Regions from separate parts of the Arthrobacter sp. Z1-15 genome, predicted to be linked through region 1. Evidence: predicted binding sites of a transcription regulator. Region 1 holds the regulator's gene; the other holds the start of a gene.
The links. Region 1 encodes HspR, which represses chaperone genes until heat shock. Its sites were predicted from a motif close to AAGTTGAGTCNNNNNGACTCAACTT; they were not measured.
Positions count from the first base shown of each region.

Region 2: a site for HspR is predicted at 1,358-1,382, ahead of M1D40_RS04140 (Hsp20/alpha crystallin family protein). Genes of this name have one in related genera too.

Region 1 covers NZ_CP096454.1:3,501,729-3,517,665, reverse strand. Annotated here, with positions in the region: gene M1D40_RS16275 (monovalent cation/H+ antiporter complex subunit F) at 1-161, shown strand, start outside; gene mnhG (monovalent cation/H(+) antiporter subunit G) at 165-737, shown strand; gene M1D40_RS16265 (DUF4235 domain-containing protein) at 764-1,027, opposite strand; TPP riboswitch at 1,115-1,275, shown strand; gene M1D40_RS16260 (ECF transporter S component) at 1,335-1,961, shown strand; gene M1D40_RS16255 (ABC transporter ATP-binding protein) at 1,948-3,465, shown strand; gene M1D40_RS16250 (energy-coupling factor transporter transmembrane component T family protein) at 3,516-4,307, shown strand; gene M1D40_RS16245 (aminodeoxychorismate lyase) at 4,393-5,277, opposite strand; gene cls (cardiolipin synthase) at 5,347-6,822, shown strand; gene M1D40_RS16235 (chorismate-binding protein) at 6,839-8,989, opposite strand; gene M1D40_RS16230 (arsenate reductase/protein-tyrosine-phosphatase family protein) at 8,989-9,462, opposite strand; gene M1D40_RS16225 (methyltransferase domain-containing protein) at 9,534-10,337, opposite strand; gene dnaK (molecular chaperone DnaK) at 10,589-12,469, shown strand; gene M1D40_RS16215 (nucleotide exchange factor GrpE) at 12,472-13,101, shown strand; gene M1D40_RS16210 (DnaJ C-terminal domain-containing protein) at 13,220-14,218, shown strand; gene M1D40_RS16205 (heat shock protein transcriptional repressor HspR) at 14,303-14,815, shown strand; gene M1D40_RS16200 (ABC transporter permease) at 14,812-15,615, opposite strand; gene M1D40_RS16195 (ABC transporter ATP-binding protein) at 15,612-15,937, opposite strand, start outside.
Region 2 covers NZ_CP096454.1:874,423-890,359, reverse strand. Annotated here, with positions in the region: gene M1D40_RS04145 (glutamate--cysteine ligase) at 1-1,267, shown strand, start outside; gene M1D40_RS04140 (Hsp20/alpha crystallin family protein) at 1,452-2,009, shown strand; gene M1D40_RS04135 (NADP-dependent isocitrate dehydrogenase) at 2,132-3,298, opposite strand; gene purH (bifunctional phosphoribosylaminoimidazolecarboxamide formyltransferase/IMP cyclohydrolase) at 3,527-5,140, opposite strand; gene M1D40_RS04125 (HNH endonuclease) at 5,260-6,840, opposite strand; gene M1D40_RS04120 (MFS transporter) at 7,394-8,746, shown strand; gene purN (phosphoribosylglycinamide formyltransferase) at 8,748-9,326, opposite strand; gene M1D40_RS04110 (hypothetical protein) at 9,366-9,803, shown strand; gene M1D40_RS04105 (cell division protein PerM) at 9,828-11,111, opposite strand; gene M1D40_RS04100 (sulfite exporter TauE/SafE family protein) at 11,262-12,014, opposite strand; gene M1D40_RS04095 (DUF1684 domain-containing protein) at 12,037-12,672, shown strand; gene M1D40_RS04090 (GNAT family N-acetyltransferase) at 12,715-13,272, shown strand; gene M1D40_RS04085 (MSMEG_6728 family protein) at 13,285-14,082, shown strand; gene M1D40_RS04080 (PKD domain-containing protein) at 14,079-14,972, opposite strand; gene M1D40_RS04075 (DUF6318 family protein) at 14,980-15,477, opposite strand.

The DNA of each region.
Region 1 (15,937 bases):
TGCTGGCAGCCGATGTCCTGCTGGCAATCGTTGGTGCCGCTCTCGCAACGGACATGATCGTGAACAAGAACCTCAACTTCCTGGCGCTCCTGGTGTCCGTCTCGCTGATCGGCTTCATTGGCTCCGTGACGGTTGCCCGCTTCGTTACGGACAGGAGATAACCGGTGAACCAGGAACTGAAAGACGTCATTGTCGGAGTCCTGATGCTCGGCGGTGCCCTGATGTCGCTGGCCGCAGCCATTGGCCTCACGCGTTTCCCCGACCTCATGAGCCGGATGCACGCCGCTTCCAAACCCCAGGTGCTGGGCCTGCTGCTGTTCCTGCTGGCCATGGCCGTGCAGTTTGAAAGCTGGGTCCTGCTGCCGGTCCTTGCCGTGTGCTGGCTGTTCATGCTCCTCACCGCCCCGGTCTCCGCCCACATGATTGGCCGCGCGGGTTACCGCACCAAGCACCTGCGGCCGGAGCTGCTGACGATCGACGAGCTCGACGACGTTGTGGCGCGGGCGCAGGAGCTGCTGCTGCAGGCCAACGCCGGAACCGCCGGGGATGACAGCGACAGTGAAGACCCGCGCGTGGACGGCGACCCCGGCGAACACCCGCCGGCCGGCTCGCTGGACGACGACGCCGTACCCGTTACTCCGGCGCGGGCTCCCGAGGCGCAGCCCGGGGCTGTGTCCGGAGCCGAAGCGGAAAACAATCAGGGCGCCCGCCGCCCGGGACACAGTCCCGAGGGCTGAGCGCCCCGAAGTAAGGCGGAGGACGCCTAGACGATTTCCGGCGTCTTCTGGTAGCGCTGGATGGCGCGCTGGGTGCCCCGGTTCGTCAGCACGCGGATGCCCTGGCTGACGGCACCGGATACGACGGCGAAGATCACCGCGGTGCGCAGGCTCACGTCCAGGACACCGTCCTTGTCGCGGGGCGGCTCGTTGCCCGTGACCCGGGTCCAGACAAAGTCCAGGATCTTGGCGGACAGGAGACCGGCGCCGATGCTGGCACCGGTGGCGAGCAGTTTGAGGATCAGGTTCATGATGCTCCTAGGGTTGAAGGCCTTTTCCCTAACCCTACCCGCCGATCCTCCCCTTCGGGCCGTTCCGTGTGTACAGTGGGAGGCGCAAACATACGACAGGGGAGCGCCTCTGCCCTTACTCTCTGCCCGGGGTTACAGCCGGTCAGAAAGAACAAGGAAAGACCAACGGCGCTGAGAGTGCGGACATCCGCAGACCCTCGAACCTGATCCGGTTAGTACCGGCGCTAGGGAGTCGAGATCTCACGGGACCTCACGGCAGTCCGCCGTGGACGGTCCCTCCCCTCCTGTACCTCAGGAGGATTTTTTTATGCAGCAGAACCGTTTCCAGCAGCAGTTGTCATCCCTCCGGCGCCCGTGGCGGGTGGTGGATATTGTGGTCGCCTCCGTGCTGGGCGTGGCAGTAGGCGTAATTTTTTGGGCCTGGTCCCTGGGCTACGCCGGCGTTGAAGCCCTGATCCTTGCTTTCCCTCCGCTCGGCGGGCTGTACACCGGCGGATGGTTGATCGCCGGCGTTCTCGGTGCGCTCATTATCCGCAAACCCGGCGCTGCAATTTACTGCGAAGTCCTCGCCGCCGCAGTTTCCGGCGTGCTGGGCACCCAGTTCGGCCTGTCGGTGCTGCTCTCCGGCTTCATCCAGGGCCTCGGCGCGGAACTGGTGTTCCTGGCGTTCCTTTACCTCCGGTACACGCTGCCCGTGGCGGTGCTGGCCGGACTTGTCTCGGGAATCTTCCTCGGCGTCAGTGAAAGCATCCTCTACAAGCCGGAATGGGCCTTCCAGTGGCAGGCGCTGTACACGCTGTTCGCCGCCGTCTCCGGAGCCGTCATTGCCGGATTTGTCTCCTGGCTGATCGCCCGGGCGCTGGCCCGCACCGGAGTGCTGGCCCCGTTTGCGTCCGGACGGGCTGCGGACGTTCGCTCCCATGCACGCGCCTAGGCGGTCCCCGGCCGGAGCCCCCGCAGCGGTCCGAGCCCGCGACTACAGCTGGCGGCACTCCGGGCGCAGCACCCCGGCCGTCTCATCCCTGTCACTGGACATTGAGGCCGGCGAAAAGGTGCTGCTGCTCGGGGCCTCCGGCGCCGGCAAATCCACCCTGCTGCATGCCCTCGCCGGCGTGCTGGGCGAAGGGTCCGGCCCCGATGCCGCCGGTGAGGAGCACGGCACCCTGACCCTGGACGGGGAAACTCCGCTGAAGGCCCGCGGCCGGGCCGGACTTGTGCTGCAGGATCCCGACTCCCAGCTGGTGCTCTCCCGGGTGGGCGACGAAGTGGCGTTCGGCGCCGAAAACCTCCGGGTGCCGCCGCAGGAGATCTGGGAACGGGTCCGGGCGAGCCTGGACGACGTCGGGCTCCGGGTTCCGCTGCACCATCCCACCGCAGCCCTGTCCGGCGGGCAGAAACAGCGGCTGGCTCTGGCATCGGTGCTGGCCATGCGGCCCGGGCTGCTGCTGCTCGATGAACCCACGGCCAACCTGGACCCGGCGGGAGTGCTGGAGGTCCGTGCCGCCGTCGAACGCGTCCTGGAACGCACCGGCGCCACGCTCATCGTGGTGGAACACCGCGTTTCAGTGTGGGCCGACGTCGTGGACCGCGTGGTGGTCCTGGCGGCCGACGGCGGAATCCTCGCCGACGGACCGCCCTCGAAGGTCCTCACCGATCCGTCCAACCGGGACCGCCTCCGCGCCGCGGGGGTCTGGCTGCCCGGAGTGCGGCCTGCCGTTGGCGGGCCGGCGGCCGGAACACCGGGGGAACTCCTGCTTGAAGCCCGCGGTCTGGGCGCCGGACGCTCCAAGCGGGCACCGGCTGTTGTGGGCGATGTGGACCTGGCGCTGCCGGCCGGAACCGCCCTGGGGATCACCGGTCCCAACGGGGCCGGAAAGTCCACGCTGGCGCTGACCCTGGGCGGGCTGCTGAAGCCCGTCGCCGGCGCCCTGCGTGCCGCCCCCGCACTGGCCGGTGCTGCAGGGCCCGATCCTGCGCGGTGGAAATCAACGGACCTGGTGACCCGGATCGGCACCGTTTTCCAGGAACCCGAGCACCAGTTCCTCGCGGCAACGGTGCGAGAGGAACTGGCCTTCGGACCCCGGCGCACGGGGCGGAAGTCCGAAGCGCAGGTAGCCGGGCTGGTGGCTTCCCTGGCCGACCGGCTGCGGTTGTCCGCGCTGCTGGACGCCAACCCGTTCACCCTCTCCGGCGGAGAGAAGCGCCGCCTCTCCGTCGCCACGATGATCGCCACCGACCCCGCTGTGCTTCTCCTGGACGAACCCACCTTCGGGCAGGACGCGAACACCTGGGCCGAGCTCGTGGCACTGCTCCGTACGCTGGTGGCTGACGGCACGGCGGTGGTCTCCGTGACCCACGACGCCGAATTCCTAGCTGCCCTGGGCGGCAGCCTCCTGCGGGTGGAACACGGCACCGCCCGGGCCGGAGCGCTGCTGTGAAACGCTCGGAAGAATTGAGTTTCACAGCACAGCACCAGGAACCCGCCGACCTGCGCAACCCCTCCCGGCGGCCGGCCGGAACGCTGCTGGAACGGGCCAATCCGCTGTCCAAGCTGGCTGCGGCGCTGGCTCTGACAGTGGCTGTGCTGGTGAGCGTGGACTGGATCAGTGCCTCAATAGTCCTGGCGTCCGAGCTGGTCCTGCTGCCGCTGCTGCGGATTGAGCCGCTGACGCTGCTCAAGCGCATCTGGCCGTTGCTTGTTGCTGCCCTCATCGGCGCCTACGGCACCGCACTGCTGGCCGAAAAGACCGGAGCGGTGCTGCTGGACGCCGGGCCGCTGCTGTTCACCTCGGATTCGGTGGAGGCAGGCATCGCGATTGGACTGCGGGGGCTGGCGATCGCCCTGCCCGGAATCTATCTGCTGGTCTCCACGGACCCGACGGATCTGGCGGATGCGCTGGCCCAGAAGCTGCGGCTGCCGCACCGCTTCGTGCTCGGCGCGCTGGCTGCCATGCGGCTGGTCGGCCTGCTGGTCTCGGAATGGCAGACCCTGGGCATGGCCCGGCACGCACGCGGGATCGGCTCGGACGCAGGGCCGCTGGCCCGTGCCCGGTCCTTCCTCGGGCAGTCGGTGGCGCTGCTGGTCCAGGCGGTGCGCCGCGCCATTCGGCTGGCAGCGGCCATGGAGGCGCGCGGCTTTGGCAGCGGCGAGCGGACCTGGGCGCGGACGTCCGTGTTCACCGGCCTGGATATCTGGGTGGCTCTGTACGGGGCGGTGTCTGCCGGCGCTGCACTGGCTGCCGCCGTGGCGGCGGGGACGTTCAACTTCATCCTCACCTAGGCCGGCCGGGGCCCGGCCGGGGACCCGGGGCGCCCGCGCCGGGGCGCCCGCGCCGGGGCGCCCCGGCGGCGGCCGTTCCCTCTCGTTAACCCTCCGTCAGCGCTTCCCGCAGCAGGGCGGTCAGTTCCTCGGTGAGAGCGGGGGAGGAACTGATCGGCGTTCCGTCGATGGAGGTAACCGGAGCCAGCAGCCGGATGCTGGAAACCAGCCACACGGCGTCGGCCTCCATCAGGTGCGCCGGCTCCAGCGGGCCGTAACCCCGGGCCCAGCCGGCCGCTTCGGCGGCGTCGAACAGCGCCCGCTGGGTGGTGCCGGGCAGGATCCCGCTCTCCAGCTCGGGGGTCAGCAGCATTTTGACGCCGTCCTCTTCCACGGCCAAAATGACGCTGGACGTCGGGCCTTCCAGGACCTTGCCGTCGGCGGAGGTGAAAATGACGTCGTCGGCGCCGTTGGCCTTCGCGTAGCGCAGGGCGGCCATGTTGACGGCGTAGGAGAGGGTCTTGGCTCCGAGGAGCAGCCACGGTGCCCGCTCCGCCAGAGTGCTGTCGTAACCGCGGTCCAGCAGCAGTACGGACACGCCGTCCGCGGTGCGTTCGCGTGTGCCGGCCGGAACGGGGGAAGCGGCAACCCACGCCGTGGGGGAGTGCGCCCCTTCAACGCCGCGGGTCAGCAGCAGCTTCACCACGGCCTCGCCCGGGCCTTCCCGCAGCACCAGTTCCGTCAGCGCTGTTGCGACGGCACGCTCCCAGGCGCCGCGCGCCGGCGGTTCAAGGTCCAGGGCGCGGGCCGAGGATGTCAGCCGGTCCAGGTGGGCGTCCATTTTGCGGGCGCTGCCGTCCACGGCCAGCATCGATTCGAAGATGCCGTCGCCTCGGGTCGCGCCGAGATCTGTGGCCATCAGCTGCGGAACGGAAGCGTCGGCCAGGCGGCCTTCGGGGAATTCGGGGTCCAAAAATACCAGAACAGTCATGTGCCCAGCCTAGTTTGCCGGTGCGGCAGACTAGGCTTGAGGATAAGGATCAGCTGATGGGAGCGTCGTGTGTGGGTGGCATTAACCGGTTCGACGCTGCCTTTGTGGATTGCCACTGCACTCACCATCCTTGACTACGCCATCCGAATCATTGCGCTGGGCGTGGTTCCCGGCAACCGGCGCCCCACCACCGCCATGGCCTGGCTGCTGTGCATCTTCTTCCTTCCGGTCCCGGGAATCATCCTGTTCCTGCTCTTCGGGAACTTCCGGCTGTCTGAACACCGGGTGAAACGGCAGGCTGAAGTCAACCGGGCCGTACGTGAGAACACCCGCGAACTCGAGGCCGAAGGCAGCCGGTATTCCGGTCCCGAGTGGGTGGTTTCCGCCACCGAGCTGAACCGCAGGCTGGGATCGTTCCCGAGCCTGGACGGCAACAAAGTGGAACTGCAGCGGGACTACGACGAATCCATCAGGGAGATGACCGAGGTGGTCCGGGGCGCGCAGAAATACGTGCACGTCGAGTTCTACATCATGAGTTACGACGCCGTCACCCGGGACTTCTTTGCCGCCCTCAAGGAAGCGGCGGCCCGCGGCGTGCCGGTGCGGCTCCTGTTCGACCACATCGGCACCCTGCGGGTGAAGGGATACCGCAAGCTGCTCAAGGAACTGCGCAGCACCGACATCCAGTGGCGGCGCATGCTGCCCATCCTTCCGGCCCGCGGCCAGTGGCGCCGCCCGGACCTGCGCAACCACCGGAAGATCCTCGTGGTGGACGGCCAGGTGGCCTACACCGGTTCGCAGAACCTGGTGGAACCGTCCTACCGCAAGCCCCGCAACCACAGGATGGGGCGCAAATGGGTGGAGCTGATGGCCCGCCTGGAGGGGCCGGTGGTTGACGAAATCAACGTGGTGTTCGCGACCGACTGGAACGCGGAAACCGACGAGAACCTGGAACGCGAACTCAGCCTCTACGAGTGGACAACGCACCCCGGTGAAGTCACCTGCCAGGTGGTGCCCAGCGGTCCCGGATTCTCCACCGAAAACAACCTCCGGCTCTTCACCTCCCTGATCTATTCGGCCTCGGACCGGATTTCCATCACCAGCCCGTACTTCGTTCCTGACGATTCGCTGCTGTATGCCATTACGACGGCGGCGCAGCGCGGCGTGCAGGTGGAGCTTTTTGTATCCGAGAAGGGCGACCAGTTCCTGGTGGACCACGCCCAGCGCTCCTACTACGAGGCGCTGCTGCGGGCCGGCATCCGGATCTATCTCTACCCGAAGCCGCTGGTCCTTCACGCCAAGCACTTCACCATCGACAACGAGGTGGCGGTGCTCGGTTCCTCAAACATGGACATGCGGTCCTTTTCGCTGAACCTGGAGGTGTCGATCATGATGTTTGACGGCGACATCGTGGCGAAAACCCGCCGGATCGAGGACACCTACCGTTCCATGTCGCGGGAGCTGCTGCTCTCCGAGTGGGTGGACCGCCCGGTCTGGCAGCGGTACATCGACAATGTGTGCCGGCTGACGGCCACGCTGCAGTAGCCGGCCAGGCCGTTCCTCAGCCGGGGAACCGGGCGCCCAGTGCGCTGAGGACGCCGAAGGCCTTGGCCCGGATTTCCTCCCATTCCGATGCCGGATCGGAATCGGCAGTGACGGCTCCGCCCACCCCCAGCGTCAGCGAGTTCCCCTGAACCCCCAGGGTGCGGATCACCACCGAAAGATCAGCGGCTCCGGTGAGGGAAAACCAGCCGGCGACGCCGGAATAGGGGCCGCGCGGCGCACCCTCCAGCCGGTCGAGGATGGCCATGGTGCTGATCTTCGGAGCGCCGGTCATGGATCCGGGCGGGAAGGCGGCGGCAATAGCTTCAGCCCGGGACGCCTCGGGAAGCAGACGGGCATCGACGGTGCTGACCAGCTGATGGACCGTGGCGTAGCTTTCCACTGCGAACAGCCGCGGAACGGTGACGGATCCCGGAACTGCGGAACGGGACAGGTCATTGCGCAGCAGGTCCACGATCATGACGTTTTCAGCGCGGTCCTTCAGCGAGGTCACCAGGTCTTCCTCCAGCTCCCGGTCCGCTTGTACAGTGGCGCCGCGCGGGCGGGTTCCCTTGATGGGTTCGGCACGCATCAGCCCGGAGGCGTCCATGGACAGGAACCGCTCCGGTGAGGTGCCGGCCAGAGCGAAACTGCCGAACCGCAGCAGGGAAGCAAACGGTGCCGGGCTGCGCCCCCGAAGTGCGCGGTACATCTCCAGCAGCGTCCGGCTGTCGGGCGGAACCGGCAGCCGGGCGCTCAGGGACGTGGTCAGGCAGACTTCGTAGGAATTGCCGTCCGCAATTTCCTGCTGGGCGGACCGGACCTTTGCCAGATAGGAGTCCCGGCTGTCCCGGACGGTGAATTCCGGGGTGCTTTGAATCGGCCGGACGGGAGCCGGCGGGACGGAGGGAATCCCGCCGGAGCCCGCGCCGCCGACACCGCCGACACCGCCGACACCGCCGACACCGGCGGCAGCCTGCGCTGCGTCCCTGACCCGGCCGGCCCACGCGCCGTCGTCATCGCCCAGTGTCAGCGCGTACAGGCAGCGCAGTTCGTGGTCCAGCACCACTGCCCGGCCCGCAAAAAGCAGGGCGGCGTCCGGCGCCCCGTCCGCGGGCGGAGCAGTGTCGGAGCCGCCGGTTTCACGCTTGAGCTCGTATCCCAGGAAACCCAGCCAGCCCAGGGCGAATCCGCAGGGGTAGTCCTCGGGTACGGCGGCCCGGGGCTCGCCCCACACCGAGTCCAGCCACTGGAAAAACGGACCGGGGCGGGACACCGTGACCGGCCCGGACACCACGGTGGTCACGCCCCTGCGGTGCTCGGCGTACCTGCCCAGCGCTCCGCCGTCGTCGGCCATGATGCTGTACCGGCTGCGCGCGGCAATGTGTGCGGCGCCGGACTCCGCGGGAAGCCCGGGGGCCGCCGCGCTGGAACTGTCTAGCCAGACCGCGCGCGCCGAGTCCGTGTACAGGGCGGCAAACAACTCTGCGGGATCGGGCTGCGCCTCGATCCGGTGCACGCGGACGGCGGCGGACGCGGCACCTGTTTCGGGCCGGGCCAGCTGCAGCCGCGGCAGGGACAGATCAGCCAGGGCGCGCAGGACATAACCCGCGGCTTCCGCCGGAGTTCCGCGCCGGTGCTGCCGGTCAACGGTGATGTCCGCGCGTTCCGCCGCGGGATCCGCGGCGGCCCAGCTGCGTTCCTGCGCCGCCCAGCGCTCCCAGTGCGGTGCGTAGGTTTCACCGTCGCGTTCCAGCGCCTGTTCCCGGCGCAGGTCGGCGGGCGCCTGCACCCACACTGCGGCGTCAAGCAGCTGCCCCGCAGCGGCGGCGGTGGCTCCAACGCCCTCCACTATGACGATTTCCGCCGGCTCCGTGGTGCGGGCCGGACCGTAGCGGCCCGCGTCCCAGTCCCATGCCTGCCAGACCGCCGGGCGTCCTGCTGCCAGCGGCGCTGCGACCTGCCCGCAGTAGTAGGCGATGCCGTCGGCCAGGCCGTCCCAGCCCGGATAAATATCCTCCAGATGGAACAGGGACACCCGGTGGTGGGCGCGCAGGGCGGCGGCCAGTTCAATGGCGAGAGTCGTTTTTCCGGCACCGGAGAAGCCGTCGACGGCGATCATCACCGGCAGGGCGGCGGTGCCGGCGGCCGTGGGGGAGGGAAGAGGCATTAGCCCGCGGTGCCGGAAGCTGCGTCCAGGGCGGCGGCCGCATGCTGCACGATGCCCGGGACCGCGGCGGTAATCAGGGCGTAGGAGGAATCAAAGTCCCGCATGTCGCCGTACCAGGGATCCTCGATGCCGAGCTGTTCCGGGGGAAGGCCGGCCGCGGCCGGATCGAAGCTGCGGAGCAGGCGGATTTTGTCCCGGTCCGTTTCAGTGCGGGCCAGGTCCTGGAGCTCCAGCAGATGGCCGTAGTCCAGGGCCAGAATCAGGTCGAGGGCTGCAAACTCTTCCGGCTCGAAGGCGCGGGCCCGGAACGGCGCAAGGTCGGCCGCGGAAAAGCCGTGCTTGAGCAGCTCGGCCCTGGTGCGGTCATCCATGGGGCGTCCGGCCTCCCACCCGGTGACACCCGCGGAAGTTACGCTCACGCGGGCTCCCAGGCCAGCGTCTTCAAAAGCGCGGGTCAAACAAAACTGGGCCATGGGGGAGCGGCAGATGTTGCCGGTGCACACCGCACTGATTCGGTACATTCCTCCAGCCTACCGAGTGGTTATCAGGCCCAGGCAATCACTTCTCCCGACGGCAGCAGGAACCAGCCGTCAGCGGCCTGCGACCAGCGCCGCCAGCCTGCGGCCATCCGTTCCAGCCCGGCGCGGTCGCTCAGCTCACGGCCCAGGGCCTGCTCCGCGAAGGCGGAGTGCAGCACCCGCTCGGCCCAGCCCTCCCCGAACCAGGCCCGGCGCTCCGGCGTGGCATAGAGCCAGTTCGACGAGGAGGGCTCGAACTCGGTGAAACCGGCTTCCAGGATCCAGGCCACAAGCCGTCGGCCGGCGTCGGGCTCGGCAGCGTTGCCGCGGGCAATCCGCTGGTAGGTATCCATCCATTCCGTGAGCTCCGGAAGCTCGGGATACCAGCTCATCCCGTGGAAATCGGCGTCGCGCACCGCCACAATGCCGCCGGGCCGGGTCACCCGGCGCATCTCGCGCAGTGCCGCCACCGGGTCCGCCAGATGCTGGAGGACCTGGTGGGCGTGAACGACGTCGAACGTTCCGTCAGGGTAGTCCAGGTCGTACACGTTGCCCGCCGTGAAGCCGATGTTCGTCAGGCCGCGCGAGGCAGCAAGTTTCCGCGCCGAAACAACAACGTCTTCGGACGGATCCAGCCCGGTCACCGGACCCGGCTCCACCAGGTTGGCCAGGTCCGCGGTGATGCTGCCCGGGCCGCAGCCAACATCCAGCACCGCCATGCCGGGTTCCAGGAACGGAAGCAGATAGGCGGCGGAATCAGCGGCGGTCCGTGCCGCGTGGGCGCCGACCACGCTGCTGTGGTGGCCGTGCGAATACTGTTCGGGAGCCATAGGAGGAGAATACGCGGGCCGCGGACCGGATTGTCCGGACTTTGCGGTGTGTGTCCTTCCTGCCGCCGGGGCGCCTGCGCCGGGTGCCGTCAAGACCCGGCCGGCAGATACACAGAGTTGAGTCAATCAGGCTCAACTTTGTTGACAAAGCCGATGCTCTGAGTAAAGTTGAGTGCAGAAGGCTCAAGACGCGCTGCGGGATGGATGATTCCTCCCAACGGCGTCGTTTTCCACGGAAAGAGGAAGCAAACATGTCACGTGCAGTAGGTATCGACCTTGGAACCACCAACTCGGTTGTCTCCGTCCTTGAAGGCGGCGAGCCCACCGTTATCGCCAACGCTGAAGGCGGCCGCACCACGCCGTCGGTTGTTGCTTTCGCCAAGTCCGGTGAGGTCCTGGTAGGCGAGATCGCCAAGCGCCAGGCCGTCAACAACATCGACCGCACCATCTCTTCCGTCAAGCGCCACATGGGCACGGACTGGAAGGTGGACATTGACGGCAAGAATTACACGGCCCAGGAAATCTCCGCCCGCATCCTGCAGAAGCTGAAGAACGACGCCGAGTCGTACCTGGGCGAAAAGGTCACGGACGCCGTGATCACCGTTCCCGCGTACTTCAACGACGCCGAGCGCCAGGCCACGAAGGAGGCCGGTGAAATTGCCGGCCTGAACGTCCTGCGCATCGTCAACGAGCCCACCGCGGCAGCCTTGGCCTACGGCCTGGACAAGGGCAAGGAAGACGAACTCATCCTGGTCTTCGACCTCGGCGGCGGAACGTTCGACGTTTCCCTGCTCGAAGTCGGCAAGGACGAAGACGACTTCTCCACCATCCAGGTGCGCGCCACCGCCGGTGACAACCGCCTCGGCGGCGACGACTGGGACCAGCGCGTCGTGGATTACCTGCTGCAGCAGGCCAAGGCCAAGGGTGCGGACCTGTCCAAGGACAAGATCGCCCTGCAGCGCCTGAAGGAAGCCGCCGAGCAGGCCAAGAAGGAGCTCTCCTCCGCGACCTCCACCAACATCTCCCTGCAGTACCTCTCGGTCACCCCCGAAGGTCCGGTGCACCTGGACGAGCACCTCTCCCGCGCCAAGTTCCAGGACCTGACCAAGGACCTGCTGGACCGCACCAAGAAGCCGTTCAAGGACGTCATCTCCGAGGCCGGCATCAAGGTCTCCGACATTGACCACATCATCCTCGTCGGCGGTTCCACCCGCATGCCGGCCGTCACCGAACTGGTGAAGGAGCTGGCCGGCGGCCAGGAGCCGAACAAGGGCGTCAACCCGGATGAGGTCGTCGCCGTCGGCGCCGCACTGCAGGCCGGTGTCCTGAAGGGTGAGCGCAAGGACGTTCTGCTGATCGACGTCACCCCGCTGTCCCTGGGCATCGAGACCAAGGGCGGTGTGATGACCAAGCTGATTGAGCGCAACACGGCCATCCCGACCAAGCGCAGCGAAACCTTCACCACCGCTGACGACAACCAGCCGTCCGTGGCGATCCAGGTCTTCCAGGGCGAGCGCGAGTTCACCCGCGACAACAAGCCGCTGGGCACGTTCGAGCTGACCGGCATTGCTCCGGCTCCGCGCGGCGTTCCGCAGGTTGAGGTCACCTTCGACATCGACGCCAACGGCATCGTCCACGTGTCCGCCAAGGACAAGGGCACCGGCGCCGAGCAGTCCATGACGATCACCGGCGGCTCTTCCCTCTCCAAGGAAGACATTGACCGCATGGTCCGTGAAGCCGAAGAGCACGCAGCGGAGGACAAGAAGCGCCGCGAGGCAGCCGACGTCCGCAACTCCGCCGAGCAGCTGGCGTACTCCGTGGACAAGCTCCTCACGGACAACGATGACAAGCTGCCCGAAGACGTCAAGACCGAGGTCAAGGGCGACGTTGACGCACTGAAGAAGGCGCTGGAAGGCACCGAGAACGACGACGAAGTGAAGTCGGCGTTCGAGAAGCTGCAGACCTCGCAGACCAAGCTGGGCGAAGCCATTTACGCCCAGGCCCAGTCTGACGGCGCAGGCGCTGCAGGCGGTGCCGGTGCTGCGGGCGGTGCCGGCGCTTCCGACTCCTCCTCAGCGGGCGATGAAGACATCGTTGACGCCGAGGTTGTTGACGACGAAGACAAGAAGTAATCATGACGGCAGGGAACGAAAACCCCAACGAGAAGCCCGACCCCAACGAGCAGGAAGCCGCCGGGCAGCCGGCGGAGTCCGGCAGCTCACCGGCTGACGCATCGGAAGCTCCGGCTTCCGGTGCAGACGCCGGAGCTGACGGTGATGCCCTGGCCCAGGCCGAGCAGATCCTCAACAGCGCCGGCGCGCCGGACCAGCCGCAGGAAGCGGGTTCCACGGAAGCCGCCGAACTGCGGAACGATCTGCTGCGGCTGCAGGCCGAGTACGTCAACTACCGCAAGCGGGTGGAGCGTGACCGCGACGTTGCACGGGAAATGGCTGTCATCGGAGTCCTGAACTCCCTGATGCCGGTCCTGGATGACATCGACGCAGCGCGCCAGCACGGCGACCTGGCGGACGGACCGTTTGCCTCGATCGCCAACAAGCTGGAAAACACGCTGAAGACGTACGGCCTGGGCAGGATTGACGAAGTGGGGGTCGAGTTCGACCCGAACATCCACGAAGCGTTGATTCAGCAGCAGAGCCCGGACGTCCAGCTGGATACAGTGACGCAGATCCTGCGGGCCGGTTACAAGGCCAATGACAGGGTGCTGCGGGCGGCACAGGTTATCGTCTCCGTTCCGGAGCAGTAACCTCGGGTGCCCGGGACCGTCACGGCCCCGGGCACCCTTTTTCTTTTCGCAGTGCACGTCCTGCCCGTAACCCCACGGGTTCCGGGCAGGAGCAGGAATTTATGGAAGGGGACTCCAATTGGCTAGTCAGGATTGGGTCGATAAGGATTTTTACAAGATTCTGGGTGTCCCCAAGGACGCGTCGGAAGCCGATATCAAGAAGGCTTATCGGAAGCTGGCGCGAAAGTACCATCCGGACCAGAATCAGGACGACGCCAACGCCGAGCGGATGTTCAAGGACCTGTCCGAGGCCTACTCGGTGCTGTCCGACGCCGAAGAGCGCCAGCAGTACGACGCGATCCGGGCCATGGGCAGCGGGGCGCGCTTCTCCGCCGGCGGTCCGGGCGGTGCAGGCCCCGGCGGCGGCGCCGGTTTTGAGGATCTGTTTGGCGGACTGTTCGGCCAGGGCGCCCGTCCCGGCGGCCGCCGCACCACCTACAGCACCCCGGGCGGCAGCAACATCCCGCCCGAGTTCGCCGACCTGTTCGGCGGAGGCGGCTTCGGCGGCGGCGGTTTCGGCTCGGCCCCGCCTCAGAAGGGGGCTGACCGGACGGCCAGCACCACCATTTCCTTCGCGGGGTCCATCAACGGAACGGTCATTGGCCTGCGCGAGCCCAGCGGCGAAGTCGTTGAAGTGCGGGTGCCGGCCGGCGTGAAGGACGGCCAGAAGATCCGTGTCCGCGGCAAGGGCCAGCCCGGGGCGGCCGGCAACGGTGACCTCATGGTGACGGTGAACGTCACCCCGCACGACTTCTTTGTCCGCGACGGCAACAACATCCGCATCCACGTACCGGTGAGCTTCCCGGAGGCCGCGCTGGGCGCCACCATTGAGGTGCCCACCCTGACCGGAGACAAGGTGAGGCTGAAGGTGCCGGCGGGAACCCCGTCCGGCCGCACCCTGCGGGTGAAGGGCCGGGGCGTCCACACCGCAAAGGGCGACGGTGATCTCCTGGTCACCATCGACGTCGCCGTCCCTTCGCATCTGAACAAGGAAGCCCGGGCGGCGGTCGAAGCTTTCGCTGAGGCCACAAAGGGCGAAGATCCCCGGGCCGGACTGGCGTCCAAGGCCCGGCTCTAGCAGCGCACATCCGGTTCGGTTTCCCGTGCCCCGGGAGCCGAACCGGGTTATCGTTACTACTTCAACTGCTGTCAAGGAGGAACAATGGGCATCGATGTCAATGCGCCTATTTTTGTGATCTCCGTTGCCGCGGAACTGGCGGACATGCATCCGCAGACCCTGCGGCAGTACGACCGGCTGGGCATTGTCTGTCCCAGCCGCGCTCCGGGCAGGTCACGGCGCTATTCGCAGCATGACATCGAAATGCTTCGCGAGGTTCAGCGGCTCTCCCAGGAGGGTGTGTCCCTGGAGGGCATCAAACGCATCATGCACCTCGAAAACCAGGTGTCCGGGCTGCGCGCCCGGGTCCAGGAACTGTCCGAGGAACTGGAATCCATGCAGCAGCGCAACCCCGACCGGAGCAGGGTCTTCGCGGCCGGCCTGGCCGGCGACGTCGTGACCCTGACCCGCGGACAGCGGCCGCCGGCGTCGCGCCCCTTCGCGAGCCAGCTCAGCCTTGCGTCGCTGGTCCAGCGGCGCGGCAAGCTGCGCGCCCTGCCGGCCGGGAAGCAGGAACCCGTGGACTACGCAGACGGCGGCTACGTCCCGTCCCTCTAGCGGAACCGGCGGCCCTGGTCGCGGCGGTTGGCCCAGACCGCCAGGGCGCCGAGGAGCAGTGTCCAGGCCAGCAGGCACGGCAGTGCGGCCGGCCCGAGCGGTTCACCGGAAAACACCGCCACCGAGACATCCCGCGCGGCCCGGGTAGGCAGGAACAGGGAGAACGTGTTCAGCCCCGGACTGAACAGATCCGGCGGAAGCATCAGCCCGCCCGCAAACGCCAGCGGAAAGAACACCACCTGGGTCACCGCAATGGCCACCTTTGAGGTGCACAGATAGCCGATCAGCAGTCCCAGAAACAGGAACGGCAGGCCGCACACCAGCCACACCGCAACCGCGGCCGGGACCCGCCACCAGGAGACCAGCCCGGTGGTAAAGGCCTCCAGCGCCGCGGTGGTGAACAGGCCCACCAGCATCACCGGGACCAGGGCGAAGAAAGCGAACATCATGGCCGTCAGGGCGCGTCCGACGGTGGGCGGCACGGCCCCCGCCGGCAGCGTCCGCACGTAGCTGCTCCACGGGTTGGCGCGCTCCTCTGCAACACCGATGCCGTAGTTGAAGAGGAACGAGCTCATGACGCCGAAGAGGGCGAGCTGGGAAATGGCCATCAGCGACGCAACGGGATTGGATGTGACGGCCTCCTGCGGGAGCACGAAAAACACCAGGGCCAGGGTGGGGAACACTGTCGAGGAAATCACCGAGATCGGAATCCGCAGCTGCTCCAAAACCTGGGCCTTGGCATGGGCCCGGATCAGCTCCGTCCGGGATCGTCCGCGTGCCGGGGCGGATACTGCGCTCATGGCTGCTCCTTCCGCGCGAGCGGCTCCGGGCCGGCGGCGGGCTGGTGGGTGAGGGCAAGGAAGGCCTCTTCGAGGCTGGCGGCATGGACTTCAAGGCGGGCAAAGGGAACGTTGTCGCGGACCAGCCGGCGCACCGTTTCATCGGCATCCCGGCTCAGCACCGTCACTGAATTTCCCGGTCCGGCCGTGACCCCGGCGCTCTCGGGAAGGGCTGCGAACGACGACGGCGGCAGGTCGGTGCGGAAGGACACCTTGCTCACGGAGACATGGCTGCGGATATCATCAACGGTGCCGTCGGCAACGACGGATCCGCCGTTCAGGA
Region 2 (15,937 bases), 1.3 Mb from region 1:
GAAGATCGCGGACCCGGCCTTCCAGACCGAAATTGGTGCCTTCAACATCGAGATGAACCACCCGGCGCTGTCCATCAAGGGGTCCGGCCTGAGGGACCTTGAAGATTCCCTCCGGTTTCAACTGAACCGGGCAGATACGCGTGCCGCTGAGGTGAAGACGGAGATTCTGATGGTCGGGATCCTGCCGACCCTCCAGCCTGCAGTGCTCGAGGACAAGGAATGGCTGAGCGCGGGCAAGCGCTATGCGGCCTTGAACACGTCGGTTCTCCAGGCCCGCGGTGAAGATGTGCACGTGGACCTGCGGGGTACGGAGCCGTTGTCCTTTTACGCCAAGAACATTGCCCCTGAGGCTGCCTGCACCTCCGTGCAGCTTCATTTGGAGGTCAGCCCGGAAGATTTCGCCCCGGCCTGGAACGCCGCCCAGATCATTGCCGCTCCCCAGGTGGCCCTTGCCGCCAACTCCCCCGTCTTCCTGGAACATATTCTGTGGCACGAAACCCGCATCGAGCTTTTTAAGCAGGCCATCGATACCCGCCCTCCCGAGATGAGGAACCAGGGGGTGCGGCCCCGCGTGTGGTTTGGCGAACGGTGGATCACCTCGATTTTTGACCTGTTTGAGGAAAACGTCCGCTACTTCCCGGCGCTCCTGCCGGAACTGTCACGCAGCAGCGGAGGCTCAACGGCCGCCGGGGCCCCCCTGCTCCCGGAACTGAGGCTGCACAACGGAACGGTCTACCGGTGGAACCGCCCCATATATGACCCCGGCGAGCACACCCCCAATCTGCGCCTGGAAAACCGGATCCTTCCGGCCGGCCCCACCGTTCTTGATGTCGTTTCCAATGCCGCCTTCTTTTACGGCCTGGTCCAGCACCTCCGCACCGCGGACCGGCCGCTGTGGAGCCGGCTGGCCTTCAAGAGTGCGGCTGACAACTTCCTGGCCTGCGCACGGTCGGGGCTGGAGGCAACCGTCTATTGGCCGGGCATTGGCGAAACCCCTGTCGCCGAACTGATCATCCGGCACCTGATTCCGCAGGCGGCTTCCGGGCTCCGGGAGCTGGGCGTCGACGACAACCTGATCGGCCGGTATCTCGATGTCATCAGGGAACGGGCACGCACCGAACAAAACGGAGCATCCTGGCAGATTGCCTACCTGCGCAGGCTTGAGCGCCAAGGCCTGGACCGCAGGCCCGCACTGGCGGAAATGACCCGCCGGTACTGGGAAAACATGCACACCAACGCCCCCGTCCATGAGTGGCCGGTGGACTGAGCCGGACCTGCCGGGAAAGTTTTGCTGCCCGGGGCACGAAAACCGTTCCGGTTCTGGCACTCCCCCATGGAGAGTGCTAATCTAATTTCATTCTTGAGCCGATGTGACTCAAGTTATCGACCCTTCTGAAGTTCCGAATATCGATTCGCCTGCCGTGCAGGTGGGCGTAAGGAGTTGATGACAGATGGCCATGAAGTTTGATCCATTCCGCGAACTCGACCGTATGGCAGGAGCCCTGCTGGATCCGCGGCAGCGGCTGCGGTTGATGCCCATTGACCTCTACCGAGAGGGCGACCACTACATCCTGAATGCCGATCTGCCCGGCATTGACCCGGGTTCCGTCGATGTGGACGTGGACGGCCAGCTGCTGACCATCCGGGCAGAACGCACCATCCAGGCCTCCGACGGCGTTACCTGGCTAACCCGGGAACGCGAATCCGGTTCGTTCCTGCGCCAGCTGAACCTCGGCCAGGGGATTGATATTGAGGGTATTTCCGCCAAGTACGAGAACGGCGTCCTCAGCGTTCTGATTCCGGTCAGCGAAAGGGCGAAGCCCCGCAAGATCGAGGTGTCTTCCTCCTACAAGGATTCGAACACCATCAGCGGCCAGTCCAGCTCGGAATCGGTAAGCTCGTCGGCTTCGAGCAGCTCCGGCTCCATGGAGTCCGGTTCCGGTTCTTCAGGGTCGGGCTCCGGCTCTTCCGGCTCGGGCTCTTCGGGCGACCAGGGCTCCGGCATCTAGGGACCCCGGCGACTCCCGGAGCTAGCGAACGGAGCTAGCGACCGCCGGCACCAATGACGACGGCGGCGCCCCACCCGTGAAGGTGAGGCGCCGCCGTCGTCGTGCGTTGAAGCGTCCGGACTTTAGCCCAGGCGGGTCTTCAAGTTGGCATCGAGCTCAGCGAGGAATTCCTCGGTGGTCAGGTAGGCCTGGTCCGGGCCGACCAGGGCCGCGAGGTCCTTGGTCATCTTGCCGGACTCGACCGTCTTGATGACAACATCTTCGAGGGTCTCCGCGAAGTTGATGACCTCGGGGGTGTTGTCCAGCTTGCCGCGGTGCATCAGGCCACGGGTCCACGCGAAGATCGAGGCGATCGGGTTCGTGGAGGTGGGCTTGCCCTGCTGGTGCTGGCGGTAGTGGCGCGTGACCGTGCCGTGGGCTGCTTCGGCCTCAACGGTCTTGCCGTCGGGGGTCATCAGCACGGAGGTCATCAGGCCCAGCGAGCCGAAGCCCTGTGCCACGGTGTCGGACTGGACGTCGCCGTCGTAGTTCTTGCAGGCCCAGACGTAGCCGCCTTCCCACTTCATCGCGGAGGCAACCATGTCATCAATCAGGCGGTGCTCGTAGGTCAGGCCGGCTGCTTCGAACTGGTCCTTGAACTCGGCGTCGAAGACTTCCTGGAACAGGTCCTTGAACTGGCCGTCGTAGGCCTTCAGGATCGTGTTCTTGGTGGAGAGGTACACCGGGTAGTTCCGCTGCAGGCCGTAGGCGAAGGACGCCCGGGCGAAGTCGCGGATGGAGTCGTTGAAGTTGTACATACCCATGGCCACGCCGCCGTCGTCACCGTACGTGACAACCTGGGTCTTGATTTCTTCCCCGCCGTCCTTGGGGGTGTAGGTCAGCGTCAGGGTGCCCGCACCGGGGACCTTGAAGTTGGTGGCCTTGTACTGGTCGCCGTGTGCGTGGCGGCCGATGATGATCGGCTTGTTCCAGCCCGGGACCAGGCGCGGGATGTTGGAAATGATGATCGGTTCGCGGAAGACGACGCCGCCGAGGATGTTGCGGATGGTCCCGTTCGGGGAAACCCACATCTTCTTCAGGCCGAATTCTTCAACACGTGCCTCATCCGGAGTGATGGTGGCGCACTTGACGCCCACGCCGTGTTCCTTGATGGCGTTGGCAGCGTCGATGGTGACCTGGTCATCAGTGGCATCGCGGTTCTGGATGGAGAGGTCGTAGTACTTCAGGTCTACGTCCAGGTACGGGTTGATCAGGCGGTCCTTGATGAACTGCCAGATGATGCGGGTCATCTCGTCGCCGTCGAGTTCTACAACAGAACCCACAACCTTGATTTTGTCAGCCACACGATCTCCTTGTGTGTTGGTGGGCACCGGAGCATGACTTGTGGCATGACGGAGCCCGTCTTTTTGGTCTGTATTTGTGTCCAACTATGCCACAGCCCACTAGAGGCGCCCTAAACTCCGGGACCGCAGATTACTCCGGCGGTCCCGCAGCCAGGCCGCGGACGAGGCCGTGTTCTAGTGGAAGAAGTGCCGGGCGCCGGTGAAGTACATGGTCACGCCCGCAGCGTTTGCGGCTTCGATAACTTCGTTGTCGCGGATGGATCCGCCCGGCTGGACGACGGCGCGGACTCCCGCGTCGATCAGGATCTGCAGTCCGTCTGCGAAGGGGAAAAATGCGTCGGAGGCAGCAACGGAACCGCGGGCTCGTTCGTCGTCCGGGCCGCCGAGGGTGTTGGCCCGTTCTACGGCGAGGCGGCAGGAATCCACCCGGTTGACCTGGCCCATGCCCACTCCCACCGAGGCGCCGTTCTTAGCCAGAAGGATGGCGTTGGACTTGGCAGCGCGGACTGCGGTCCAGGCGAAGGCCAGATCGGACAGCGTTGCGTCATCAGCTGCGGGGCCGGACACGAGCGTCCAGTTCTCGGGGTTGTCTCCCTCTGCCTGCATCTTGTCTGACTTTTGGATCAGCATGCCTCCGGAGACCTGCCGGAACTCGGCTGCATTGCGGCCGTAGCCCTCGGGCAGGGTCAGCAGGCGGATGTTCTTCTTCGCGGAGAGCATCTCCACAGCTTCAGGATCGAAATCGGGGGCAATGACAACCTCGGTGAAGATGTCCCGGACCGTTGCGGCCATTCCGGCGGTGACGGTTCGGTTGGCTGCGATGACGCCGCCGAAAGCGGAGACCGGATCACAGGCGTGGGCTTTCGCATGGGCATCTGCGATGGGGTCGGCTGCATCCGGGGAAGCGACCGCAACACCGCAGGGATTTGCATGCTTCACGACGGCGACGGCCGGCTCATCGAAGTCGAAGGCGGCGCGCAGCGCGGCGTCCGCGTCCACGTAGTTGTTGTAGGACATGGCCTTGCCGTGCAGCTGGTCTGCCTGGGCAACTCCGGGCAGGGCACTCTTGTCCACGTAGAGGGCAGCGTCCTGGTGCGGGTTTTCGCCGTAGCGCAGGACCTCCGACCGCTCCAGCGCCAGGCCGGTGTAGGCAGGCCAGCTGGTGCCTTCCGCGGTTCCGTCACCGAACTGCTCCGCGGTCCAGGCCGCTACGGCGTTGTCATAGGCTGCTGTGGAGGCGAACGCTTCAGCGGCCAGGCGGCGTCGCTGGCTGAGGTCAAATCCGCCCTCTGCCGCTGCCGTCACGACGTCGGAATACTTCTCCGGGTCCACTACGACGGCGACCGAGGGGTGGTTCTTAGCTGCGGCCCGGACCATTGACGGTCCCCCGATGTCGATCTGCTCGACAACCTCGTCCTGGCTGGCTCCGGACTTTACCGTCTGCACAAACGGGTAGAGGTTCACGACCACCAGGTCGAAGGGCTCAATTTCCATCTCTTCCAGCTGCGTCACGTGGTCTTCGCGGCGCCGGTCGGCAAGGATTCCGGCGTGAATGCGGGGGTGCAGCGTCTTGACCCGGCCGTCGAGGCATTCCGCGAATCCGGTGACGTCGGCAACCTCGGTGACCTCAACGCCGGCCGCAGCGATCTGCTTAGCGGTGGAGCCGGTGGATACGATGCTCACTCCGGCTGCGGCCAGGCCCTGCGCAAGTTCCGTCAGTCCCGTCTTGTCGTAGACCGAGATCAGGGCCCGGCGGATAGGAACACGGTTCAGCGGCTGTGAGCTCACGCAAATCTCCAAAATCAGGGGGTGTCGGTGGCTACAGTTTAGGTCACACACCCGTAGCGGGCAGAGTGTGAAGCGCTGACCGGGACCAGCTGCCGTAATACCGTTTTCCCGGCTGGAAGTTACTGGCTCTGGACCGGCAGCTTCGGCGCGGTGGAGCGGTAGGTGTGTCCGGTGGGTGTCCTGGTGAGAACCGTGTGCCGTTCCGGCGGCGGTGTCCAGGCAGCGGCAACTTCAACGCGTGCTTCCCAGCCTGGTGCTTCCTTGGCCTGGTTGCAGGCCTGGCACAGGCCCTGGATGTTCTCCGCACTGGTGGGCCCGCCTTCGCGGACGGGCTGAACGTGGTCGTAGTGTCGGATGGGTGCTCCGCACCACGGGGTCCGGCAAACCTGGTCCCGTGCGGCGATCAGCCGGGCCAGACCGCGGGGTACCAGCCGGGCCCGGGAATCCATCGCGGTGAGCTGTCCGGTGTCCGGTGTGACGTAGAGGCGGCGGAGCCAGACTTCGGTGCGCGGATCCGGGCGGGCCGGAGGCGTACCCCAACAGGCGCCGGTGCTGCCGGTACTGTCAGGTGATCTATCCGGATGATGCGGCTCTGCTTCCGCTGGGTTTGGTCCGCGGATCAAGTCCCTGGCCCACTGCGCCGGAACGATCCCGTAACCGGCCAGAATCGCCGGCTCCGCCCCGTCCGGGACAAAGGAGCCTGCGGCTTCCACTGACTCTCGGTCCCGGCTTTGCCCCTGTTCCTGCGCCCGTTCCTGTTTCTGCGCCCGTTCCTGTTTCTGCGCCCGTTCCTGTTGCTGCGCCTTTTCCTGGTGCCGTTCCTGTTTCCGCTGGGCCTTGTCCTCCTGCGGCAAGATTCCGTCTTCCGGCGGCAGGATTCCGTGCAGCAGGGCCTGATCCGTCATGATCAGCTGCACCTCAACCCGGACATCCTCCGCCCGAGCCTGCCCGGTGGAGCGTTCCACGAACGTATCGGCCATGATCTGGCCCTTCGACCGCGGGTCTCCGGTTGCGCGGAGCCGGTCCGCTTCCCGCGTCAGGGCCGCATACACGCCCACTCCCTGGGCGACCGGCAGCAGGGCCGTCACCCAGGTCATGGTGTCCGGTGCCGGCCGGCAGGACACAAACCGCTCCGAGACCGCATGCGCGGCACGCTTCACCACCGCATGCGGATCCAGACCGTAGGACAGGGACTTGATCCTCGCTATCAGCTGCCGGTCCCCGAGCTGCTCCAACCCACCCGGATTCCCGGCCACCAGTTCATCAACACGCTGCCGGTCGGCCAGGGACAAGCAGGCAGTCTCCCGGACCAGGATCGTGGCCCGCCACTCACTGATCACACCGATAGTCAGCGCGTGCAGGGTATGGGGCATTTCCGTGGTGAGGATCCGGGCCAGGCCCAGCAGCTTCGCCCCGTTGTGCGGGGACTCCCGCCGGGCCAGGGCGATCTGCGCGGCAACACCCTTCCCCAGCTGATCAGCCTTCAGCCCGGCGGCGGCCTGGGCGGTGCGGGTGGAAGCATCAAAGGCAGCCGCGGCACGGGCCTGCGCGGCAGTGATGACATTCTTGAGGTCCTCCAGAGCACGGATCTCATCGATCAGCCGAACCCGCTCCGTCGCTTCCAACACCGCAAGGTTCTCCACCGGGTCTGAAGCTTCCAGCAGCCCGGGCGCTATCTCCCGGCCCCTGCCCCCATCCAAGGTCCTGCCACTATTCTTCGAACCCGATCCGCCCCTACTCTTGGATCCGGGCAGAGACCCGGGCACAGCAGTAGGATGAGGCAGCCTGCTGCCGTCCGCGGAGATTGTCGAGTAGTACATAGCTTCTATTTTAGTGATTCAGGCCACTGTTTTCGCGCAATCGACCTACTGGTCATTTACTCGAAGATTCTGGTCACGGACCCAGGTACAGAGCCGCTGACACGAAGTGAGTCAGGCGCAGGATCTCGAAACGTGGACCGCCGGCTTGTGCCTCCCGGATCCGCCGCTTCCGCCGTCGTCTGCCTCCCTTCCCCCTCATCTGCGCATGAGGGCCGGCGTCCACCACGGCCGTCGTCCGCCGTCGGCCGCCGTCGTCCGCCGTCGGGCAACGTCCTCGTCTCTTTGACCGAACGTCAGCTGCTCCACGACACCGACAGTTGCCGGCACAACGCCGTGCTTTCCCGGATCGTCCGTTCGCCGTTATACAGTTTCCTCGGACCGGCCGCCGAGGGCCGTACCCGCATCCACCACCCCGCGGAAGGCCACTCTCCCGATGACAACCACTGACACCCTGCCTACCGGCGACCAGGTGGTCCAGGACCTGCCCTGGAAGTGGAAGGTTCAGGGACGCATCTTCATCATTGGCGGTCTGGGATTCATGTTCGATGCCTGGGATGTCACCCTGAACGGCGTCCTGATTCCGCTCCTATCCAAGCACTGGGCGCTGGAGCCCGCACAGGCCGCATGGATTGGTACAGCAAACCTGCTGGGCATGGCCATTGGAGCGTTCGTCTGGGGCTCGATCGCCGATGCCATCGGCCGCAAAAAGGCCTTCAGCGCCACACTGCTGATCTTTTCCATTTTTACGGTTCTGGGGGCCTTCTCCCCCGACATCGTCTGGTTCTGCATCTTCCGCTTCATGGCCGGCTTCGGCCTGGGCGGATGTGTGCCGGTGGACTACGCACTGGTGGGTGAATTCACGCCACGGAAACAGCGGGGCAGGGTACTCACCGCCATGGACGGCTGGTGGCCGGTCGGCGCTGCGTTGTGCGGAGCGACGTCGGCACTGATCATGGCGACGTTCGCCGACTGGCGGTACACCATGCTGATCATGGTGCTGCCGGCGCTGCTGGTGTTCTGGGTCCGCCGGTCAGTCCCAGAATCACCGCTGTTCCTGGTCCGCAAGGGACGCACGGCGGAGGCGGAAACAGTCATCAACGACCTGATTAAACGCACCGGTTCCGATGTCACCCAGTGGCGGTTACCGGCTCCGGAGGCGGCGGCCAGATTCTCCATGGGAGCCGTCGCTGCCCAGCTGACAGATCTGTGGCGGTACAGCTGGAAAATCACGGTGGCTGCCTGGTCGCTCTTTTTCACCATCCTGCTGGTCTATTACTTGGCCCTGACCTGGATGCCGAAGATCCTCGTGGACGCAGGCTTCAAGGAGTACGCGGCCTTCCTGACCACCTCGGGCATGGCCGCCGTCGGGCTCCTGGGAGTTGTTGCGGCAGCGCTGCTGGTGGAACGCGTGGGGCGCAAATGGATTCTGGCGGTGACCGGACCGCTTTCGGCAGTCATCCTGATCATCGTCGCCCTGGTCCTTGATGTTCCCGCAGCTGCCACTGCGTGGCTCCTGGCCTACGGATTTGTGGTGCAGGTAGCCATCCCGGTGCTCTACGCGTACGTGTCCGAGCTGTATCCCACGGAACTTCGCGGCAGCGGATTCGGCTGGGCGTCGACGGTCTCGCGGGTTGGCGCCGGGCTCGGGCCGCTGATCTTTGTGTCAGTCATGTGGCCCTATTTGGGGTTGCCGCTCTCGTTCGCGCTGGCCGGTGCCCTGGTGGTCCTGGCCGTGATCTGGATGCTGCGGTTTGCGCCGGAGACAAAGGGCGCGGCCCTGGACTGAGCTAGGAAACCGGAAGACCCTCGGCGCTGATCCGGTCCAGGGTCTCCAGCAGCAGCCGCCGCTCCTGGATCTTGATCCGCTCGTGCAGCGTCTCCTCCGTGTCAGTGTCCAGCACCTCCACGGCGGCCTGGGCCAGGATGGGGCCGGTGTCCACGCCGGCGTCGGCAATGTGCACGGTGCAGCCGGTGACCTTCACCCCGTAGGCCAGCGCGTCACGGACACCGTGCGCGCCCGGGAACGAGGGAAGCAGCGCCGGATGGGTGTTGAGGTAGCGGCCCTCGAACGTGTTAATGAAGTGCTCGTCGACGATGCGCATGAAGCCGGAAGACAGCACAACGTCAGGGTGATACGAGGCCACCTTTTCGGTGAGTGCACGATTCCAGTCGGAGCGCAGGTTGTACGCCCGGAAGTCCACAACGAAGGTCTCATAACCTGCATCCGCGGCGCGCTGCACGCCGTAAGTGCCGGGACGGTCGGCCCCTACCGCAGCGATTTCGACGTCGAGCGTCCCCTCCGCCACTGCGTCCAGGACAGCCTGAAGGTTGGAACCGGTGCCGGACACGAGAACAACAATGCGCATGCGTCAACCTTAGGCTCAGGCGTCCCCTAGGGTTAAACCATGAACAACGACGGCCGTACCCCTGATCAGATTCCTTCGCCGTTGCAGCCGGCACCGCAAAAGACGCCGGCTACAGACGAGCAGAAGCAGAGTGCGCGCGGCTACCTTCGGATTTTTGTGGCTCTCGTTATTGCCGTGCTGCTCACTTCCGGACTGGCGTTGCCGTGGAAGCTCGTGCCGCTCGCGCTGGCGCTTGCCGCCGTCGTCGTCGGAATTCTGACCCTCGTCAAGGTGGTGCGCCACGGCATCGGCCCGGCCCAAATGTTCATCACCACCCTGGGGCTGGCGGCGTCCGTGGTGATGACCCTTGGTCTCGGCCTCGCCGTTGCCACCTGGGACAACACGGAAAAGCTGGAAAACTGCATGGGCAGGGCGCTGACCATGCAGGCGCAGGACGAGTGCCAGTCGGAGTTCACCAGCGGACTCCTGCCGCGCTAACCGCAGACCGTTAGGCCCGCGCCGTCAGCGCTCCTCGCGTTCCAGCCAGGGCGCGACGGCGTAGCCGATGACGACGCCGACGGCCACCTCAGCGGCAATCCAGAGCCCCGTCCACAGCGGGTCTGCGCCCAGCTCGACAAAGCGGCCGATCCCTGCGGAACCCCCGGTAATGAGAACCACGGCCGCGGCCAGGATGCCGGAAACCAGGCCCACAAAAACGCCCAGCAGCAGGGTGGAAACCGGTGCGGTGAACCAGCGGGCCCTGATCTTCAGGGACAGCCATTCGTCGAAGTGGTTCTCTCCTTCGCGCAGGAACCACCAGCCGGCAAGCATGCCTGCCACCACCGGCAGCATCAGCGCGGCGATGGCGTATTCCATGCCGCCCGCCGGCAGGGCAGCCAGTACCGGGACGGCCGGCAGCGGGCCGACGGTCGTTTCCATGGGGCTGATGAGGCTCCCGGTTCCGAGTGCGAAGCCTGCGCCCGATGTCCAGCCCAAGGCCCAGCCGAGGAAGTTCGGCATCAGCCCGAGCTCCACGACGGTCAGCACCGCTCCGCCGATGAGCCCGGCGTCCAGGTGCTGGTAGACAGTAACGATTTCGGCCCAGCTCATAACCAGCGCGGCAGTGAGAAGCAGGGCGGAAAACCCCAGGGCGGCGGTAATACCGACGGCCCCGGCGCGGATTACCGCCCAGACGTAGGAACCGGCCCAGCGTGAGTGCTGGCTGGTACGGGAGATCCAATCCGTCAGATCCACGCCGATCAGACGCACCCAGGATCCGGCCTCGCGCCGGGCGCCGATCACCAGGCCCAGCCCTGCCGCAATGAGCGGTATCAGGGCGCCCGCCGTCACTGAGATGCTGACGTCGTCGTTGGCGGAGAAATAGGCGGCAGCGCCGCCGAGAACGGCATAGGTGCCCAGCGCCCCTAGCAGTGCCTGCCAGAGCTGGTCCGTATAGGAAGCCTTCGCCAGCCGCCGCCCTGCCCGCCAGGACAGGAAGAACGGGATGAGCGTCAGGCCCAGCGGAAACAGGCTGAGCAACCCCGTGCTCTCGGCGGGCCCCACGGCTCCGGCGGGGAAGGTCAGGGTCAGCGGCACACCGTGAATCAGGAGCCAGCCCTGCCCGCCCAGCCGGGCCAGCGATGCGAAGTCACGGTCGGTGAAGCCGTCGGCAAACCAGACGCCAATCAGCGGCAGGAATATCAGCAGGGCGGAGAGGACTGCAGCTTGGCCGAGTTCGACCACTCCCTGCAGCCACAGGGGCATGGGTAGGACACCCGGGGATTTCGGGCGGGTAAAGAGTTTCATCTTCTCTATCGTCCCATTCGCCGCGACGCGGGCGGTTCAGGAGGGGCCGTGTCGGTTCAGCCGCTCAGACTGCGGGCGACGTCGACAGCGTGAGTGATGGCGGCGCCGGCTCAGCCAGCGACTGCCCGGCTCAGCCAGCGAATGCCCGGCTCAGGCCGCGAGGTCGAAAATGCCCTTGGCCAGCGCCGCTGCCGCTCCGAAGAAGGCAAAGATGACGACGGCGGCACGGGCCTGATCATCGCGGATAAAGCGCTGAAGCTTCTCCCCCGCGTAGATGCCGCCAACGATCATGAGGGCGATCAGTGCCCACGCCCAGGCGTCGAACGGCGGCATCTGTCCGGGGTCCAGCGACAATTTGGCGGTCAGGGTAACAATGGCGATCGTGACGAAGAACGGCTGGAGGGTGGCCGCGAACGGGCGCTGCGGCCACCGGGCCATGAGTGCATAGGCACTTACCGACGGACCGCCCACACCCGCAACTGCGTTGGTGACACCGGAAATGAAGCCGGCCACAGCCTTGGGTCCGTTGCCGGTCACCGTCACCGAGGTGCGCTGCATCAGCAGCGAAACGGTCAGCGCCACCAGGACAATGCCGCCCACAACCACTGCCATCGGGGCGGACGGCAGATACACCGCCGCAGCTGAAGCGGGAATGCTGCCGAACACCGCCGGGATGGCCAGCCATCGGTACATCTTCCAGTCGATGTCCTTCCAGACGCGCAGCATGATCAGCGACGAGGACACCAGCCCGCACACGTTCACCATCAGCACTCCGCCGTGTGATCCAAGAAGGATCACCAGGAACGGGGAAATGAGCAGGGCGAAGCCGAGGCCCGCTATCCGCTGTGCAATGGCACCAATGAAGATTGCCACGAGTACGACGATGAGGAGTCCGGTAGTCACCCGAACACACTACGCTGAACCCATGGTCTCTCCCGTCACGGTCCTCCAGACAGCGGATTGGCGCCGTCGCGTCTTCGGCCTGTATGCGCAGGTGAGGCTCACCTCGCAGGAGGTCTCGCCGTCGTACGCCCACGAGCTGTGGCGCGCTGAACGGGACAAGCTCTTCGCCGAACATCCGGCGTCCCCTTTGAAGGCGCACGCCCGCGAACGTTTCCACGGCCTGCGGATCGGCGCCTACGATCCGGATCTGCGCTGCGACGCACTGATAGACGACGACGGCGCCGGCCAGGAGATGAACGTAGCCACCGGAACCGACGGGGTGGTGCCGTTTGTCCGGCTGGGGACGGTGGACGCAGACGGGGTGGGCCGGCTCGCCGTGTGGCGCCTGGCCACCTACGGGGGCGGAATTTTCCTGCCGGTGCGCGACGGGATGTCCGGCGCCGACGGCGGAAGCTACGGCGGCGGCCGGTACCTGCTGGACACGATCAAGGGTGCAGACCTCGGTCCCGGTGCCGCCCCCGGGAGCCTGGTCCTGGATTTCAACTTTTTGTACAACCCGTCGTGCGCTTATGACGAAGCCTGGGCGTGTCCGCTTCCCGGGCCGGACAACCGGACGGACGTGCACCTGCGGGTTGGGGAGATGTATGCCGAGTATTAGCGGGCTGGTTTTTCTGTCCGCCGCCGTGCCTAGGCTGGATCCGTGACCGTTTCCGTCTCTCCTGCTCGCCCCGAGGATGCCGCAGAGCTGGCTGCGCTGGCGGCCCTGACGTTTCCACTGGCCTGCCCTCCGGCGGTCACCCCTGAGGACAGTGCCGCTTTTGTTGCCGCGAATCTCTCGAAAGAGGCCTTCGAGGCCTACCTGGCTGATCCGTCGATAAGGGTGCTGGTGATCCGGGAGGGCGGACATATCCGGGGATATGCGCTGCTGGTTTTCCTGCCCCCGGCGGATCCGGAAGTGGTTGCCGCCTTACAGACGGTTCCGGGTCCGACAGCCGAACTGTCCAAGTGTTACGTCCATCCCGCCGCCCACGGCTCCGGTTTGGCCACGGCCCTAATGGAAGCGGCAAGGGAAACGGCCGCAGCGGAGGGATTCCGCTCGCTCTGGCTGGGAGTGAATGATCTGAACGTCCGCGCCCAGGCCTTCTACCGCAAGTCCGGCTTTACGAAGGTTGGCCGGCGCAGCTTCGACGTTGGCCCGCATACCTTCCGCGACTTCATTCTCGCCGCGCCCCTGGCCAGAACCACGGGCCGCGAATGACACACTGATCCTGTGCAAACGTTCCTGCCGTACGACAGCTTCAGCCGCAGCGCGACCGTCCTGGATCAGGCCCGGCTCGGCAAGCAGCGGGTGGAGACGCTACAGGTGCTCCGCGCCCTGGTCATCCCCGACTACGGCTGGCAGAGCCATCCGGCGATGAAGATGTGGATGGGGTATGTGCCTGCGCTGACGGCCTACGGGCTGGCCATGACCCGGGAATGGGTTGCCCGCGGCCATGCAGACACGGTTCTCGAACAGATTCTCGAGTTCGCTCCTGCGGCTGCGCACGACGACGTCGCTCTGCCGCCGTGGTTCGGCGACGCGGACTTTCACGAGAGCCACCGGTCGAACCTGATCACAAAGTCACCCGAGGTGTACGGGCCGCTCTTTCCGGAAACCCGCGGCGGACTGCCCTATATATGGCCCGAGCCGGAGAATCCCGAACTTCCTTCCGAACCCGAGGGTGATGCCCTCTGGGTTGCCCGGCCTGCAACAGGTGCCTCCAATGAAGCGGAAATTGTGTTGCCGATGCTGTCGGCGAAGGGAACCCCTATTTCCGGCAAGAAGGGCCGGCAATTGGCACGGTTTCTGGAGGACATGGACGACGGCGATGATGTCCTTCTGCTGGGCCCGGACCGCCATGCACTGCGCGTCGGGACGGTAGGACCGGTGCGGCTAACGAACGACACCGCGACGCGCTCCGTGGCGGTGACCGGGGAGATGGCCAGGTCCGATTTCGACTACCCGGCACGGCTGCAGGATCCGCGGACGCTATTCCGGGTCCCACGGCCCGGAACACCGAACTTCTAGCAGCCGAAGCCGGCTGGGTTCACGAGGCAATTGTCAGCCACACTCCGCGATTCGGCTTCCCAAACGCTAACAGTCTGGGTCGGCGGAAAGGCCAGGGCCCGTCCGTCAATGGGTATCATCGGGCCGCCGTTGATCGAGTAACGGCCGGAAAAGTAGACGGCAACGGATACGAAATAATCGCCGGGTTCCTCGTAAACATGGCTTGTTTCCGTGGTGTCCCCGACATGGTCCTCCGGAAGCGGTCCACCCGGCTGGGACGAAGGCCCGTATATCGTTCCGTCTCCGTAATTCCATTCATACTCAGTAGGCCGCACCTCAATACGGATGGTCTGCCCCAACAACGTCATGTCGAATCTCTGCTCATGTGCCTCGGCATACAGGTTTGTGGGCATATTGACTAGGGAGAAAGGGCTTGGCTGCAGGGTGAACTGGCCGGGATCGATCGGCGCCGTCTGAAATTCAGTGAGGACCAGTCCGACGAGCTCGGCGGCGACTTCGTCAGGATCTGAAGTGTAGATACAGGTCGGAGTGTCTCCGTATCTGGGCCAGGTCTCGCGAGGAGTTGCCTTCAAGCCGCTGTGCCACCACACGTATTGTCCGTCCGGTGCAGCATCACACTCCACGGGCTGACCGGCCAAGCAATCGATGTCGCCGTTCTCCTCATCGAAGCAGACCGGGCGGTAGTAAAAGCCAAACAGGCTTTCGGGTGTCCCCACGTTAACAGGGACGACGTTGCCTGTAACTGGGTCTTTCTGACGCACAACCCCTTTGACGCCTCCCGGAGCCCAACCGCCTTCGCTATTCTTGGCAGCAGCAGGAACTATAAAGAAACTGCTAATCGCAATTGACAGGACAACCATATGGCCTATTCGCCACTTCGACCAAGACATTGCAAGATCACATCTCCAGGGTCTCGAGGGTAACTACATACCACCCGTCGGAAGTAAATAACGCCTCCATGAGCTGGACAGCCGGCGCACTATTTCCCGTGTCGCTCCCTAAATATCCCTCTGGACTGTAGTAATGCAATTCATCCTGTAAAATAAGTGTTGTCGCTTGATAAGCTCCTTCATCTGTCATAACAAAGTTGGAATTAACATCCTGTACGTGCAATTTAGCCCCAAGCATCCAATCATCCTCAGCATAGCCATCTCCGAGGACCCGGTAATAACTGAGGCAATTGAAACAGGTATCATCACTAACAGCACGGACCAGCCCAGGATCACCAGTCTCATATCCGTAATTGACCAATTGATACCAATATATGGCAAACGCCTCGAGCCCCTCTTTGGATTCTTGCTTCGCCAATTCCGGCATTACCGGCAGAGGAACGTTTTCGGCAGGACCCTCAGCAGTAGCCGGCTTGTAGGCAGCAGTAGGGGGCGGGGTGGGCATTGCGATTGGAGACGCAGACACTGAAGCACCAGCACTGGCACCACTGGCACTGCCACTGGGTGCAGCGCTGCTGGTACCCCCCTCTGCTGCCTCAGCACCAGGATCACCATCAGAACCGGAGCACCCGCCCAACACTAGAACAGCAGCCAGACCCAAGGCACCAAGGCGGCCGCCCCTCCGGGCAGCGGAAAAGTCGGCAGAGAGAAAACCGGTACGGAACATGTGAAGAACCCCCAGGGCAAAATGGTGCGGGACTGTGAGTGACGCCAATAGTACGCAGGCTGGGGCACAGCATACGGAGTTATCCACAGCGCACCAGAGAAACCCGGAAAGACCCCTCCAAGGGGGCCACGGACCATGGAGGAACCAAGATCGTCCCCGACCCAGCTCAGGCTACTCTTTCCGGAGAATATCGCCGGGGAAATGCCACCGCTCGGCTGCTGAAGGTGAAGAAAACAAG